DNA from 2 places in the Caballeronia sp. LZ019 genome. Region 1 is predicted to be linked to the other one. Evidence: riboswitches for the same ligand, from Rfam matches in the RefSeq annotation. Region 1 holds a riboswitch; the other holds the start of a gene.
The links. A riboswitch is a leader RNA that binds a small molecule or an ion and turns the genes downstream of it on or off. The one in region 1 is predicted to bind cobalamin.
Positions count from the first base shown of each region.

Region 2: it holds a riboswitch for cobalamin, as region 1 does, so the genes downstream of both, P9255_RS05765 (cobalamin biosynthesis protein) here and P9255_RS22660 (TonB-dependent receptor domain-containing protein) in region 1, are expected to answer to the same signal.

Region 1 is NZ_JARTVZ010000005.1:1,963,707-1,971,681, forward strand. It holds gene P9255_RS22625 (LysR family transcriptional regulator) at 1-665, shown strand, start outside; gene lgt (prolipoprotein diacylglyceryl transferase) at 703-1,599, shown strand; gene P9255_RS22635 (SIMPL domain-containing protein) at 1,612-2,337, opposite strand; gene P9255_RS22640 (EVE domain-containing protein) at 2,405-2,875, opposite strand; RNA gene ssrS (6S RNA) at 2,942-3,124, opposite strand; gene P9255_RS22650 (cell division protein ZapA) at 3,242-3,556, opposite strand; gene P9255_RS22655 (ATPase) at 3,553-3,948, opposite strand; cobalamin riboswitch at 4,142-4,442, shown strand; gene P9255_RS22660 (TonB-dependent receptor domain-containing protein) at 4,527-6,401, shown strand; gene P9255_RS22665 (iron ABC transporter permease) at 6,426-7,424, shown strand; gene P9255_RS22670 (ABC transporter ATP-binding protein) at 7,421-7,975, shown strand, end outside.
Region 2 is NZ_JARTVZ010000002.1:609,835-617,809, forward strand. It holds gene P9255_RS05745 (CbtA family protein) at 1-80, shown strand, start outside; gene P9255_RS05750 (DUF1289 domain-containing protein) at 88-312, opposite strand; gene P9255_RS05755 (cobyrinate a,c-diamide synthase) at 309-1,607, opposite strand; gene cobO (cob(I)yrinic acid a,c-diamide adenosyltransferase) at 1,607-2,209, opposite strand; gene P9255_RS05765 (cobalamin biosynthesis protein) at 2,206-2,622, opposite strand; cobalamin riboswitch at 2,711-2,951, opposite strand; cobalamin riboswitch at 3,006-3,252, shown strand; gene cobW (cobalamin biosynthesis protein CobW) at 3,366-4,445, shown strand; gene cobN (cobaltochelatase subunit CobN) at 4,450-7,975, shown strand, end outside.

The DNA.
Region 1 (7,975 bases):
GCGTGCTGTCGCTCGCGTTCGTGTCGACGGCGGATTACGGCCTGCTGCCCGCGCTGCTGCGCGATTTCGGCGCACGCTATGCCGGCGTGCGGCTGCAGCTGACCGAAGCGACGAGCGACGTGCAGATCGAAGAACTCGTCGCCGGCCGCATCGATGCGGGCCTTGTCATCCCGCCGCTGCCGCCGCGCCACGCGATGTCGCTCTCCTATCTGCCGATCGCGCGTGAACCGCTCGTCGTCGCGATGTCGGCGGAAGCGGCGGAGCAGTTGCAGCAGGGCGCGGCGGAATGGGCCGATACGCCCGTCGATCTGCGCGAGCTGGCCGCCGCGCCGCTCGTCGTGTTTCCGAGGCGTCTCGCGCCGGGCTTGTATGACATCATCATGGGTTGCTACGGCGCAGCGGGGCTGACGCCGCGCATCGGCCAAGAGGCGATTCAGATGCAGACCATCGTGAGCCTGGTGTCGGCGGGCATGGGCGTCGCGCTCGTGCCGCAATCGCTGCGGCATCTGCGGCGCACGGGCGTGGTGTATCGTCCGTTGCGGCCGGTGGCCGATGCGCCCGTCGTCGAAACGGGACTCGTGTGGCGCGCGGCGGAGGTGAGCCCGGTGCTCGCCGGGTTCATCGAGATCGTGCGCGCGCGGGCCGCAGCCGTCTCTGCTTTATGATTCGTGCCTGACTTCTCGCTTTGCTTCACTTCTTACGATGCTCATACATCCCAATTTCGATCCCGTCGCGATTCATCTCGGACCGCTCGCCGTGCGCTGGTACGGCCTCATGTATCTGGTCGCATTCATATCGGCCATCGTCATCGGCAGGCTGCGGCTGCGGCTGCCGTTCGTCGCGAATCAGGGCTGGACCGCGAAGGACATCGACGACATGCTGTTCTACGGCGTGCTCGGCACCATTCTCGGCGGACGCCTCGGTTACGTGGTGTTTTACAAGGCGAGCTACTATCTCGCGCATCCGCTCGATGTCTTCAAGGTTTGGGAAGGCGGGATGTCGTTCCACGGCGGCTTTCTCGGCGTCACGCTCGCGATGGTGCTCTTCGCGCATCAGCGCAAGCGCACGTGGCTGCAGGTGACGGATTTCGTCGCGCCGATGGTCCCGCTCGGTCTCGCGGCGGGGCGCCTCGGCAACTTCATCAACGGTGAACTGTGGGGCCGCGTGACCGACCCGACCGCGCCGTGGGCCATGCTCTTCCAGCACTCATCGAATGACGACGCCGTCTGGCTCGCCAAAAATCCGCAACTGGATGCGCAATGGCATCTGACCGAAATCTTTCAGCGGTATCAGATGCTGCCGCGCCATCCGTCTCAGTTGTATGAAATCGCGCTGGAAGGCATCGTGCTGTTCATTCTGATCTGGACGTTCTCGCGCAAGCCGCGTCCGATGGGCGCCGTATCCGCGCTCTTTCTGATCGGCTATGGACTCGCGCGCTTCACGGTGGAATTCGCGCGCGAACCGGACGATTATCTCGGCCTGCTCGCGCTCAATCTTTCGATGGGCCAGTGGCTTTCTCTGCCGATGGTCATCGCGGGCATCGTCATGATGGTGTGGGCGTACAAGCGGCATCGGCGCGTGCCGGCCAACGCCGCCTGAGCACGGGCTCGTTCAACGCCCCATCTGCACGGAGCCGGATACGTCGACGGTCACCATCGTCGTGCCGGCTTCCAGCGCCATCGGCGCGGCCATCTTCGCATCGGCGTTCATGCCGCGCGCCTGCATCATCATCACCGGACGCGGCGCAACGCCGCTTTGACCGACGTTCACTTCCCGAATCGTGAAGCTGCTGTAGCCGAATGCCTGCGATGCAGCCTGCGCCTGCTTGCGGAACGATTCGATGGCCTGCGTCGAGAGCTTCTGCGCGGCGGCGCGCTGCGCTTCCGGCGACAGCGAGAACGTGACGTTGCCGACCTGCATCGACGAACTCATCTTGCCCGCGAGCTTCGACGCCGCCGCGAAGTCATGCGATTCGAGCACGACTTCGGTACGCCCCCGCCACGCGGATATCTTGCCGTCGCGGTCCGTCGACGGATACACGCTGAACGCACCGCTTTTCGCCGTGACGCCATCGACGCCCTTCGCCTCGCGCAACGCGGCCTCGGCACGCTGATTCAGCGTCGTGGTGAGCGATGAAGGGTCGGCGGCTTCCTGCTCGTAGAAGAGCGTGATGGTGACGACATCCTGCGGCACTTGCGCACTGGCCTGAGCCGACAGCGAGAGCACGCCCGAAGGCTGCGGATTGGTAATGACCGTCTGCGCAGCGGCAGTGGCCGAAAAGGTGAGCGCGGCGCTCGACATCGCAAGAGCGAGTGCGGCGGCGGTTTTCTTGTTCATCATCGAAGGACTCCGGCCTGTAACGTCGCGCGTTTCGCGACGCCCTTTAGGCGGTCCGGCCGCGTCCTTAGTTCCGATTCCCGGCGAGCCGTTCGGTAATAAAACGCCACTGCGCATCCGTGACAGGCGTGATCGACAGCCGGTTGCCGCGCGCGAGCACCTGCATGTCGGCGAGCGCCTCGTGTGCGCGCAAATCTGCAAGCGAAATGAGCGGGATCTTCCTGACGAAGCTCACGTCGACGAGCAGCCAGCGCGGCGTGTCCGGCGTGGACTTCGGATCGAAGTAGGGGCTTGTCGAATCGAACTGCGTGGGATCGGGATAGGCCGTCGACGCCACCTTCGCGATGCCCGCGATACCCGGCTCCGGACAGCTCGAATGATAGAAGAGCACGCCGTCGCCGACTGTCATCTGGTCGCGCATGAAGTTGCGCGCCTGATAGTTGCGCACGCCCGTCCACGGCAAGGTTTTCTTCGGCGCGTGCGCGAGATGATCGATGCTCGCTTCGTCCGGTTCGGACTTCATCAGCCAGTAGCGCATGAGGGAGCAGCAAGAGTCGACGATGCAAATGAAAACGGCATCGGTGAAAACCGATGCCGTCTGGGTAAGGTCCCCGCCTCAGCCGCTAGGCCGGCATCCTGAACCTGGGTTCAAGATTGGTCGCGGTAAGCAACACTTCGGGTACATCAGACTAAGTGACGCGCGCGCCCGTGTTACAAGGTTCCGCAACCGTGCCAATGTGACATTGGTTCAAGGAATATATGACCTTGGCGCACCAGGCAGGGAAACATCACTCTACACCAATCATTTGCCTTATGCAGCCCCCGGCCATCGATCGCGCGGTATCTTTTTTTCATTGACACCGCGAGGGTGATTAGATCAACCCATCATGCAGATAACCTGCACTTACTGCACTTCGTACTGCGCGATGACCGCGCCCAACTGCTGGTTCATCGAGTGCACCGTGCGGCGAATTTCTTCGGCGGGGAAGGCCTCGCCGTGACGCACGCTTTCCTGCAGACGCAGCAATTCGGACGCCAGCGACAGCGCGGCCATCACTGCGATGCGGTCCGTGCCGCGCACGCTGCTTGCATTGCGGATCTTGTTCATTTCCGCATCGACGCGGGCGACCGCTTCGCGCAACGCGGCTTCCGTTTCAGGCGAGCACGCGAGGCGATACGGTTGCCCGAGGATGGATACTTCGATCTGCGTGGTCGTCATGCCTTCTCTCCGTGATGGTGAGCGCCCTGCATCTCTTCCGCATGCGCATGTTCGTGCTGCGCGCCGCGCGATGCGTGCTTTTCGGCTTCGGCGTTGAGAAGGTCCAGTTGATTGTCGCTTTCCGCGTGCTGCGTCTTGCCGCGCGGCAGTTTTTCGAGGATGGCGTTCAAGCGCACCTGAGCGTCGTCGATCTTCGCGGAGAGCGAGTCACGCTCGGCTTGCAATGCGTCGCGCTCGCTTCGCACCTGCACGAGTTCGTCCTGTACGCCCGCGTAGTCGGCGCGCAATTGTTCGAGTTGCGCTTCCAGCGCGAGACGCGCCTGATTGTGGCGCTCGCTGATCTTGATCAGCCGGCCGATGTTTCCTGACAGTGATTCGAGTTCGTTGAGCATGTGCTGCGTCCTCTAAAGACCTGGCATTTTAGCGCGGTTCAAAGCAGCGTCCGATAATTGTCTCGTTTCGAGACGTAACAACCCCGGAACATGCGTGCATCGCCATGCATTCGTGTGTGGAAAGAGCGAGCGTGCGCGTTGATTGCAAGCGGCTGGGACGGCGCGCGTTCTTGACGGCCCCGATGCCCGCTCCTAAACTTGCCGCACTTTTGGTGCTCGCGTCCGCTTCTCTCGCGGATGCAGTCAAACGGGAAACAGGGAGCGAAGTCCACGGCGCATGACCGGGACGCGTCAACCTGTGCTGCCCCCGCAACGGTAAGCGACCGCAACGCAAGTTGCAAGTCGTCCCTCGCACGTTTCTCGCGTCGCATCGCATGGTTCATCGTCATGCGTGCGCCCTGCAGGAAGCGTGTCGACGCCACTGCGCGCCATGCGCGGGAAGGCGGGACGAAGCGTCGCCAGCCCGGATACCGGCCAATCGTCCAGCGCGTCCATGTCATGACGACCGGCGCGCGCGTCGCGCACAGACCTCGCGGGGAGCGGGGCACGCGCCAGCCCCGAACTGGAAGTCTTCACGCATGGTTCCATCTCCGTCCGGCACGAGGCGTCGCGCCGTTTGCGTTGCGGCGTGCGCCGCGTTCAGCGTGCTGCCGGTGCAATCCGCGCATGCCGATGCCGCCGATGCCGCCGCCCAAACACTCGCGCCCGTCGTCGTGACCGCGACGCGCAGCCCGCAGCCGCTCGCCGATTCGCTTCCGCAGACATCGCTCTTCGACCAGCAGGACATCGCCGACACCAACGCCGACGATGTGCTCGGCCTCATCGCGCTCGCGCCCGGCGTGCAGATCACCCGCAACGGCGGGCCAGGCGCGAATTCGGGCGTGTACATACGCGGCGCGGCGTCGTCGCAATCGCTCGTGCTGATCGACGGCGTGCGCGTGGAGTCGGTATCGCTCGGCGCGGCGCAGTTGTCGCAGCTAATGCTCGATCAGACCGATCGCGTCGAAGTCGTGAACGGCAATGTATCGGCGCTGTATGGATCGAATGCGATCGGCGGCGTCGTGCAGATCTTCACGAAAGAGGGCGATGCACACCCGCCGCGCTTCCACTTCGAAGCCGAGTACGGCAGCTATCACACGCAGCGTCAGTCGGCGGGCGTCGACGGCGCGCTCGACGCCGATGGCCGCACCACGTTCAGCCTCAACGTGTCCCGCGAAAAGACCGACGGCTTCTCGTCGATCGATCCCGCGCTTGCGCCCAATGCCAACCCGAACGCGAACGGCTATCTCAACGAAAGCGTCGCGGCGACGCTGCGCCACAAGTTCACCGACAAGTGGGACGCGGGCGTGCGCTTTTTGCAAGCGAACGGCGTCGACAGCTTCGACGATGCCTACGGCTCGCCGACCGACATCAACAAGACGCACGACCGCGTGCGCTCGGCGTCGGTGTTCGCGAACGGCAAGCTGACCGACCGCTGGACCACGCACTTCACGATGGCGCAGGGGCAGGACCGCGCGAACATCGAGCAGAACGGCGTCTATACGAGCCGATTCAACTCGGAGACGCATCAGTACCTCTGGCAGAACGACTTCAGGCTCGCCGATGCCCACAAGCTGCTGTTCGGCTACGAGCATCTCGATCAATCGCTCGATTCGGATCAGCTGAGCGCGCCGGACCGTCACGTGAATTCGGTGTTCGCGGGTTACGTGGGGCGCTTCGGCTCGAGCGAGGTTCAGGCGAACGTGCGTCACGACCAGTATTCCGATTTCGGCGGCGCGAACAGCTACTATCTCGGCTACGCCTACAGGTTCGATGCCCACTGGCGCGCGAGCGCGAGCTATGCGGTGTCGTTCCGCGCCCCGAGCTTCGATGACCTCTACTATCCGTTCAGCGGCAATGCGTCGATTCAACCGGAGCGCAGCCATTCGGTCGAAGCGGCGTTGCAGTACGCATCGGACAAAGTGGGCGTGCTGCGCGTGACGGCATTCCAGACGCGCTATTCGAATCTGATCGATTACGTATCGGATGGCAGCGGCTTCTATATCGCGCAGAACGTGGGGCGCGCGAAAGTGCAGGGCGTCGAGGGATCGTGGGCGGGGCATGTGGGCGCAACGGATCTACGCGCCGGTGTCACGTTCCAGAATCCCGTTGACGAGACGAATCACGAAGAGCTGACGCGACGTGCGCGGCGCTTCGCATCGCTGTCGGCGCATCGATCGATCGGACGATGGCGCGTGGGCGGCGAGTGGATCGTGAGCGGCGCGCGCAGCGATTACGATTCGACGCTTGCAGGCTACGGCGTGGTCAATCTGTCCGCGCGCTATGACATCACGAAGTCGTGGTACGTGAGCGCGCGCATCGACAATCTGTTCGACCGGGACTATGAACTCGCTTACTCGTACAACACGCCGCGACGCGGCGCGTATATCACACTCGGATGGCATCCGTCGTGAGCATGACGCCGTCATCGAGACGCGATGAACGCTAGCCGCGCCGCCGTCATCTGGCTCGCGCTCGGCGCGATGGCGCTCGTCATGCTCGTGGCGTCGCTTGCGCTCGGCAGCGTGAATCTGCCGATGTCGCGTGCAATCGCCGCGCTGCTGCACGCGCATTCCGCCACGCCCGATATCGCCGATGACATCGTCCTTACGTTACGTTTGCCGCGCGCTTTGGCTGGCTTTGCATCGGGCGCGCTGCTGGCGCTCGCCGGTGCGCTGCTGCAAGTGCTGCTGCGTAATCCGCTCGCGGAGCCGTACGTGCTCGGCGTATCCGGCGGCGCGGCGACCTTCGCGCTTGCCGCGATGCTCGCGTCGATGCCGTGGTGGGGCGTCGACCTTGCCGCGTGCATCGGCGCGTTCGTGTCGATCGTGCTGGTGCTCGGCCTTGCGCGCAGGCATCTGTGGCACGGCGAGCAGGACGCATCACCGAGGCTGTTGCTGACCGGCGTGGTGATCGCGGCGGGATGGGGCGCGCTCATCACGCTGATACTCAGCGTTGCGCCGGAGAACCGGCTGCGCGGCATGCTTTTCTGGCTCACCGGCGACCTCAACGGCGCAGCCACGCCCTGGCCCGCGATGATCGCGCTCGTCGTGGCGCTTGCCACGATCGTGCCCGTCGCGCCGCAACTGAACGTGCTGCTGCGTGGCGATGCGGCCGCGCGCGCGCTCGGCGTGCCCGTCGAACGATTGCGCCTGCGCGTGTATCTCGTGGCGTCGCTTGCGGCCGCGGCCGCAGTGACGACGGCGGGGACCATCGGCTTCGTCGGGCTCGTCGTGCCGCATCTCTTGCGGCTTGCATGCGGCAACGATCAGCGCATGCTCGTGCCCGCCGCGCCGCTGGCCGGTGGGCTCGCCGTGATGAGCGCCGATCTCGCCGCGCGCACCGTCATCGCGCCGGGGCAGTTGCCGGTGGGCGTGGTGACGGCGCTCGTCGGCGTGCCGATGTTCCTGTGGATGCTCTTGCGCCGCCCGCGATGAACACGCTCCGCATCGACAAGCTCACGCTCCGCGCTGGCGACCGCACACTGGTCGATGAACTGAGCGCGACCATCGCGGCGGGCGAAGTGTGGTGCATCGCGGGGCCGAACGGCGCGGGCAAGACGACGCTCATCGGCGTGCTCGCGGGACTCGCGAAACCGGCGGCGGGCGGCGTATCGCTCGATGGCCGCGCACTCAAACAATGGCGCGCGGCGGACCTCGCACGGCATCGCGCGCTGATGCCGCAAAGCACGCACGACGCGTTCAGCGCGACTGTGCTCGACACCGTGCTGCTCAACCGTTTTCCGTATCTCACCGGCTGGGGCTGGGAAAGCGACGACGACCGCGCCGCCGCCCACGCCGCGCTCGATGCGCTCGGCCTCGCCGCATTCGCATCGCGCGACGTGCTGACGCTGTCGGGCGGCGAACGGCAGCGCGTCGCGCTCGCCGCCGTGCTGTGTCAGCACGCGCCGCTGCTTTTGCTCGACGAACCGCTCGCGCATCTGGACCTGCATCATCAGATCGATTGCCTGCATGCGCTCGCGAAAGCC
Region 2 (7,975 bases), on a different contig from region 1:
CGGCGCTCGGTCTGGTCTTCGGCGCACTTGCCGCGCGTGAACTGGAACGTCCCGCGCTGCGAAGAATGGCTGCGGCCTGAGAGATTCTCACGCCGACATCGATGCACGTCTGTTGGGCAATTCGTCGAGAAGCGCCAGTTTCGCGGCATCGTCCATTGCTCTGAAGGCTTTGATTTCTTCGCGGCTTCTGAAGCATCCCGCGCACAGTCCGTGTGCGGGATCGATTTTGCATACGCCGGTGCAAGGCGAACCAATGGGTTCTTGCGCTTTCGCGCGTTCGATCGTGAATGCGAGGTCCAATGTCGTCGTCATAGTGTTTCGCCGCGAAAAATCGCGGCGGTTGCCGCCGGGTTCGACGGCCAATAAGCGTGCATGTAAGTTGCCGTGATGCGGCCGTGCCGATATACCGCTTCGCCCGTCGCGCCCGTCGTTGCGTGTGCCGCGATGAGTTGCGGCTGCATCGCGGTATCGAGCGTGGAGTAGTGGAACGTATGGCCGGTGAGTGCGCCGTGTGCGGTGTCGAGACGCTGCATCGCAAGGCGCGATAGGCGCCGCTGCATGGAAGCATCGCCGGGCAGCAAGCCGAGCATCGCGTGCTGCTTGCCATCGATATCGGTTAGCGTGTCGAGCAGATAAAGCATGCCGCCGCATTCCGCCAAGACGGGGCGCTCGCGCGCGACGTGTTCCCTGATCGATGCTTGCGTGCGTGCATTCGATGCCAGCGCGGCTGCGTGCAGTTCGGGGTAGCCGCCGGGAAGATAGAGCGCATCGGTATCGGCGGGCAAGGGTTCGTCGGCGAGCGGCGAAAACGTGACGACAGTCGCGCCCATCGCGATCAGCAAGTCGATGTTCGCCGGATAGACGAAAGAAAACGCGGTATCGCGCGCAATCGCGATGCGTATGCCTTCGAGCAAACGCGGCGGCGCCGCAAGCGTCGCATCTTCGAACGCCACATGCGGTGGCAGATCGCGAAGCGCCGTTGATGCGATGGCATCGGCAGCGCGGTCGAGGCGCGCATCGAGGTTCGCGATTTCCTGCGCCTGCGTCAGGCCGAGATGACGCTCAGGCAGCCCGATGTCTTCGGCGTTGGAAAGATGCCCGCAATAGTGCAGTCCTTCGGGAATGGCTTCCGACAACATTTGCGCATGACGCGCCGATGCCACGCGATTGGCGAGCACGCCATGAAACGGCACATCCGTGCGATAACGCGCAAGCCCGAGCGCCACCGCGCCGAAAGTCTGCGCCATGCCATGTGCGCCGATCACGGCCAGCACGGGCACGTTGAACGCGGCGGCAAGATCGGCGCTGCTGGGCGTGCCATCAAACAGGCCCATCACGCCTTCGATAAGAATAAGATCGGCTTCACGCGCCGCTTGTGCAAGCATCGCGCGGCATGCATCGAGGCCGACCATCGACAGATGCAGCGAATAAACGGGCGAACCGCATGCCCGTTCGAGAATCATCGGATCGAGAAAATCAGGCCCCGTCTTGAAGACGCGCACGCGCCGGCCTTGCCGCGCATGATGACGGGCAAGCGCAGCCGTCACGGTGGTCTTGCCCTGATGCGAGGCGCTTGCGCCGATGAAAAGTGCAGGGCAGCGCGCCATCAGAATTCGACGCCCCGTTGCGCTTTGACGCCTTGCTCACGGTATGGATGCTTCACGAGCCGCATTTCGGTGACGAGATCGGCAATGTCGACGAGCGCCTCCGGCGCATGACGGCCTGTTACGACCACATGAAGCATCGCGGGTCGGCCCTTCAGAGCATCGAGCACTTCATCGAGCGGAAGATACTCGTACTTGAGCACGGTGTTGAGTTCATCCAGCACAACCATCTGATATTCACCGCTTTCGATCATGCGGCGCGCTTCGTTCCATCCCTTGCGCGCGGTCGCCATATCGGCTTCGCGATTCTGGGTGTTCCACGTATAGCCATCGCCCATCGTGACGAAATCGCAGTTCGCTGCCGCGCCGAGAAAATCCCGTTCGGACGTATGCAACGCGCCCTTGATGAACTGCACGACGCCGAGCTTCATGCCGTGGCCGAGCACGCGCACCGCCATGCCGAACGCGGCTGTGGTCTTGCCCTTGCCATTGCCGGTATTCACGATCAACAGGCCCTTCTCGTGATCGGCGGCGGCCTGCTTCTTTTCATGGCCTTCCTTGCGACGCTGCGTCATCCGCAAATGCGATTCGGTGTCGGTTTTCATGGGGCGTTCTTGTCTGATGGCGCGTTCTTCATTGCGATCGCGACGGTCACGCCGCCGACGATGGTCTTTCCGAGTGCGAGCCGTCCGCCGCCGCTCGCCAATATGGCGCAAGGCTCGCACACGCCGTCGACATTCATGTGCCTGGCGGCTTGGCGAGAGTAATTCACCGGCGCTATAGCAATTTCTTCCGCGTTAAAAAAATGCAAAGCCAAACGATGACGCTCGCAAAACGCCAGCAGGCCAGCTTCGCATTCTTTAGCGTCGATGCTTGCGGCCAAGGCGATTTCATCGAATGAAAGCGCGGCTTCGTCGAGCGCCGTGCGTACGGCATGCTCGATGGCGTCTGCGCTCGCGCCTCGCCTGCAACCGATGCCGACTGCAAGATGGCGCCGGGTCGCGCTAATGGTCATCATCGAAAAGAAAATGGCGGCTTGCGCCGTGCATGCGTCCCTCGCGGATGCGCGGCGTTCGGCGAAGCGCGCCGCATGAAATCACGCAATGCGCTTCGTCCCCTGCGCTGGCCGGTATCCGGGCTTGCGACCTCATCGTGCGGCCTTCCCGCCTGCGCGGCAGTGGCATTTGAGCACCGTGCGCGGCATTGCATGGCACAAGCCGCCGGTCGCGTACCGTTGCGGGGACAGCACAGGCTGGCGCGTGATTCGTCCAGAAACACGGCTTCCTGTTTCCCGTTTAACTGCGCGTTGCGTTCGAACGCGCGAGCACCAGTCGCGGGCCAAAGATACCATAGGCGCTTCTTTAAGGCGCGTGTTTCCTTGACGCTCGTGTCCGCTAAGCCTAGACTTTCACGCAGTCTGGTGCTCGTGCGCGAGCTTCTTTTCGCGCACAGTCAAACGGGAAGCAGGGAGCGCTTAGCCATTTCATGCGTATGGCGTGCGCCAACCTGCGCTGCCCCCGCAACGGTAAGCGACTGGCGGTATCGGTATTGACGATACCGCGCATTGCGCTAAACGCCACTGCCAACGGCAGGAAGGCGGCGTAATGAGTCGCAAGCCCGGATACCGGCCAGACTTTCGCCAGGACCCATGCCGCGGGGATGCGGCTCGGTTCATGATCACGAAGCCGTGCGCCTTTCCCGTTCCATCCGCATTCGATGCCTCGAGCGGCGCCGCGCACGCACACACGCCACGGAGCAACAATGCAAACCCGCAAGATTCCCGTCACCGTCGTGACCGGCTTTCTCGGCAGCGGCAAGACTACCTTGATGCGCCATATCATGTCGAATGCGCAGGGCTTGCGCCTGGCGGTGATCGTCAATGAGTTCGGCGAGCTCGGTATCGACGGCGAGATTCTGAAAGGCTGCGGCATCGGTTGCGATGACGAAGCGGCGTCTGCCGACCGCAATCTCTATGAGCTTGCGAACGGTTGTTTGTGCTGCACGGTGCAGGAAGAGTTCTACCCCGTGATGGAGCAATTGCTGGAACGGCGAGACCGCATCGACCATGTGCTGATCGAAACGTCCGGTCTTGCGTTGCCGAAGCCACTCGTGCAGGCGTTCAACTGGCCGTCCATCAAGAATGCGTTTACCGTCGATGCCGTCATCACCGTCGTCGATGGTCCCGCTGCTGCAAGCGGACAGTTCGCGGCGAATCCCGCTGCAGTCGATGCACAGCGCAAGGCCGATCCGAATCTGGACCATGAATCGCCACTGCATGAATTGTTCGAGGATCAGCTTTCATCGGCCGATCTGGTGATCGTGAACAAGACGGACCTGATGGACGCTGATGCGTTCCACAAAGTCGAAACACTCATACGTCCCGAGATTCCGCCGCAAGTGAAGATCGTCCCTGCACAAATGGGCCGGCTCGATCTGCATGCATTGCTTGGCTTGCAATCGGCATCGGAAGAGTCGATTCATCTGCGGAACGATCACCATGGCTCAGTCGATGACGAAGGCCACGCGGATCATCACCATGACGAGTTCGATTCTGTCGTGGTTAAAGCGCGCATCGAGTCGCGCGAGCAGGCGATCGCTGCGTTGCAGACGCTCGTCGAGCAACATACCATTTATCGTGTAAAGGGCTTTGCGGCACTCCCCGGCGCTGCGATGCGTCTCGTCGTGCAAGGCGTGGGGCGTCGTTTCGACAGTTACTTCGATCGACGCTGGTCCGAAGGCGAAGCGGCGAGCCGTTTCGTGCTGATCGGCGAAGACCTCGATCAGCAGGCGCTTCAGGCCGCGTTCGACGCCGCGCTCGGTAATTCGCTCGTGCAGGCCTGACACGATGCATCTGCTACGCACGACGCCCGGCGGCTTCGTCGACGATGCCGCGGGCGTCATACGCATCGAACAGACGCGCGCGCCGATCGTCGTTCTGAGTTCCGCTGACACGACGCTCGCGCTGCTGGCCAGCGTGTTTCCGCGCCTTGAAGCCGGCTTTCCCGAAGTGCGGCTCGCTAATCAGTCGTTCTTGCGCCAGCCCGCATCGGTCGACTTTTATATCGACGATGTCGTGCGTCATGCGAAAGTGGTCATCGTCGATCACCTGGGCGGCGAATCGTACTGGCCTTATGGGATCGAGCGGCTGGTAACGCTTGCGAGAAGCGAGAAGCAAGTGCTCGCAATGTTCTCGGGCGATCTCACCGAAGACCCGAATCTGATCGCCAAGAGCACGGCCGATGCCGCGTTCTGCCGTGTGTTGTCGCGTTATTTGCGGGAAGGCGGTGCGCGCAACGCAGAGGCATTTTTGCGCGCGATCGCTCTTCATGCGCTCGGCTTCGGACGCGAGCCGCAGCCGCCGTGTCCATTGCCTCCTGTCGCGATCTATCATCCCGAGCGCGATATCGCCGTGATCGACGACTGGCGCGCGCGATGGACCGAAGGCGCGCCCGTCGTCGCGGTGCTGTTTTATCGCGCGCATCTGCAGGCGGGAAATACTGCAGTATTCGATGCGCTAGTCGAATCGCTCGAGAAAGAAGGCCTTAATCCGCTGCCGATTGCCATTTCATCGCTTAAGGAAAGCGTCAGCCGTGAAGTGGTTGCACGCTTGTGTGCGGAGCATCATGCGTCGCTCGTGCTGAATACCACGGCGTTCGCTGCAGGCGTCATCGGCGAAAGCGAAGCATTCGAAGTTGCGGGCGATGCGCCCGTGCTGCAGGTAATTCTGAGCGGGGGCAATCGCGACGACTGGCTAAAGGACAATCAGGGCCTTAATTCACGCGATGTCGCAATGCATATCGCCTTGCCCGAAGTCGATGGCCGCATCATCACGCGCGCAGTAAGTTTCAAAGGGCTCGCGTATCACTGTCCGCATACGCAAGTGGACGTTGTGCGCTATCAAGCCGATGCAGAGCGCGTGCGCTTCGTCGCGGAACTCAGTCGGCGCTGGTGCGCGCTGCGGCACAAACCCAATGCGGCCAAACGCATCGCGCTCGTGCTAGCGAATTATCCGGCGAGCGAAGGGCGCATTGGCAATGGTGTGGGTCTCGATACGCCGGCATCGGCCATCAATATTCTGTCGATGCTCGCGCGCGAAGGCTATCGCGTCGGCAATATCCCCGAGAACGGCGATGCGCTCATCGCAGCGTTGACGCAAGGTGTCACGAACGATCCCGTCGTGCGCGATCTCCGGCCCGCGCTGCAAAGCCTGTCGCTCGAAGAATATCGCGCAGCGTATGACGCGCTGCCCGCCGATGCGCGCGCGGCGCTGGAAGCGACATGGGGAGCACCCGAAGACGACCCGACGATAAGACGCGGCCGCTTCATGATCGCAGGCTTTCGTTGCGGCGAAGTTTTCGTCGGCATTCAGCCTTCGCGTTCGCGTGAACGAAGCGACTACGCGAGCTATCACGACGCCGACCTCGTCCCGCCGCATTCGTATCTGGCGTTCTATTTCTGGCTGCGCTTGCGTTTCAGTGTCGATGCCATCGTGCATGTCGGAAAGCACGGCAATCTCGAATGGCTACCGGGCAAGAGCGTGGCATTGTCCGCATTGTGCTGGCCCGACCTGATTCTCGGCCCGATGCCGCATCTCTATCCGTTCATCGTCAACGATCCGGGCGAGGGCAGTCAGGCGAAGCGGCGCGCGCAGGCGGTCATCATCGATCATCTGATGCCGCCGCTCACGCGTGCCGAGAACTACGGGCCATTGCAGGACCTCGAACGTCAAGTCGACGAATACTACGAAGCGTTGATGGTCGATGCGCGCCGTGCAAAGCTGTTGCGCAAGTCGATACTCGAAAGCATCGTCGAACACAGGCTGCATGAAGAACTCGGCCTCGATGCGCCGCGTGACATCGCCGGCGAAGATGCCTTGCTCACGCGGGCCGATGCCTATCTTTGCGAACTCAAGGAAGCGCAGATTCGCGACGGCCTGCATGTGTTCGGGGTATCGCCACAAGGCGCGCAGCGCCGCGATACGTTGCTTGCGTTAGGACGCTTTCCGGCAGGCGACGGGCAAGGTGCGAACGCGGGCCTCATCACCGCGCTCGCACGCGATCTGCAATTGGGCGATACCTTCGATCCGCTCGACGCCGACTGGTCCGCATCATGGAGCGGCCCCCGCCCTGAAGCATTACAAGCGGTGAGTACTGCACCGTGGCGTCATGAGGGAGACACGCGCGAGCGCCTCGAATGTCTCGCGATGCAACTGCTCGAAGACGATGCGCAAGTGCCCGGTCCACAAACGAGGCTGGTGCTCGAACGGCTGAAAGGCGATGTTCTGCCGCGCCTGGATTCGTGCGGACCACAAGAACTCATGCAACTCAAACGCGGTCTCGAAGGGCGCTTCGTGCCGCCGGGACCGAGCGGCTCGCCATCGCGCGGCAGGCCCGACGTCCTGCCTACAGGTCGCAATTTCTATTCGGTCGATACGCGTGCCTTGCCGACGCAAGCCGCATGGTCGCTCGGGCTCAAGTCCGCGAACATGCTGGTTGAACGACACGTGCAGGACCACGGCGACTATCCGCGTGCCATCGGCTTGTCGGTGTGGGGCACCGCGACGATGCGCACGGGGGGCGACGACATCGCGCAGGCGTTCGCGCTCATCGGCGTGCGGCCCAAATGGGCGGCGGGCAGTCATCGCGTGACGGACTTCGAGATTCTGCCCATCACCATCTTCAATCGTCCGCGCGTCGACGTCACGCTGCGTGTATCGGGCTTCTTTCGCGATGCGTTCGCCAATCTCATGCATCTGTTCGACGCGGCCGTGCAAGCCGTTGCCGAACTCGACGACGAGCCCGACGACGTGAACCCGATTCGCGCGCGGATCTTGCGCGAGCGCGATGAACTCATCGGCCGCGGTGTCGATACAACCGAAGCGCGTCGCCGTGCGGGCTGGCGTGTCTTCAGCACGAAGCCCGGTGCATACGGAGCGGGCTTGCAGGAACTGATCGATGCGCGTCAGTGGCAAACCGACGCCGATTTATCAGAGGCCTATCAAAGCACAGGCGGCTACGCGTATTCGCAAGGTGGCGACGGCGTCGAAGCGCGCGCGAGCTTCGGCGCGCGTCTTTCATCGCTCGACGTGATCTTGCAGAATCAGGACAATCGCGAGCACGACATTCTCGATTCGAACGACTACCACCAGTTCCAAGGCGGCATGGTGGCGGCGGTGCGTCATCTGTCGGGCGTGCAACCGCAGGCGTACAACGCCGATCACAGCAACCCCGCAGCGCCACGCGTTCGTACGTTGAACGAAGAGATTTCGCGGGTGGTGCGTGCGCGCGTCGTCAATCCGAAATGGATCGATGGCGTCAAGCGCCACGGTTACAAGGGCGCATCCGAACTGGCTGCGACAGTCGATTATCTTT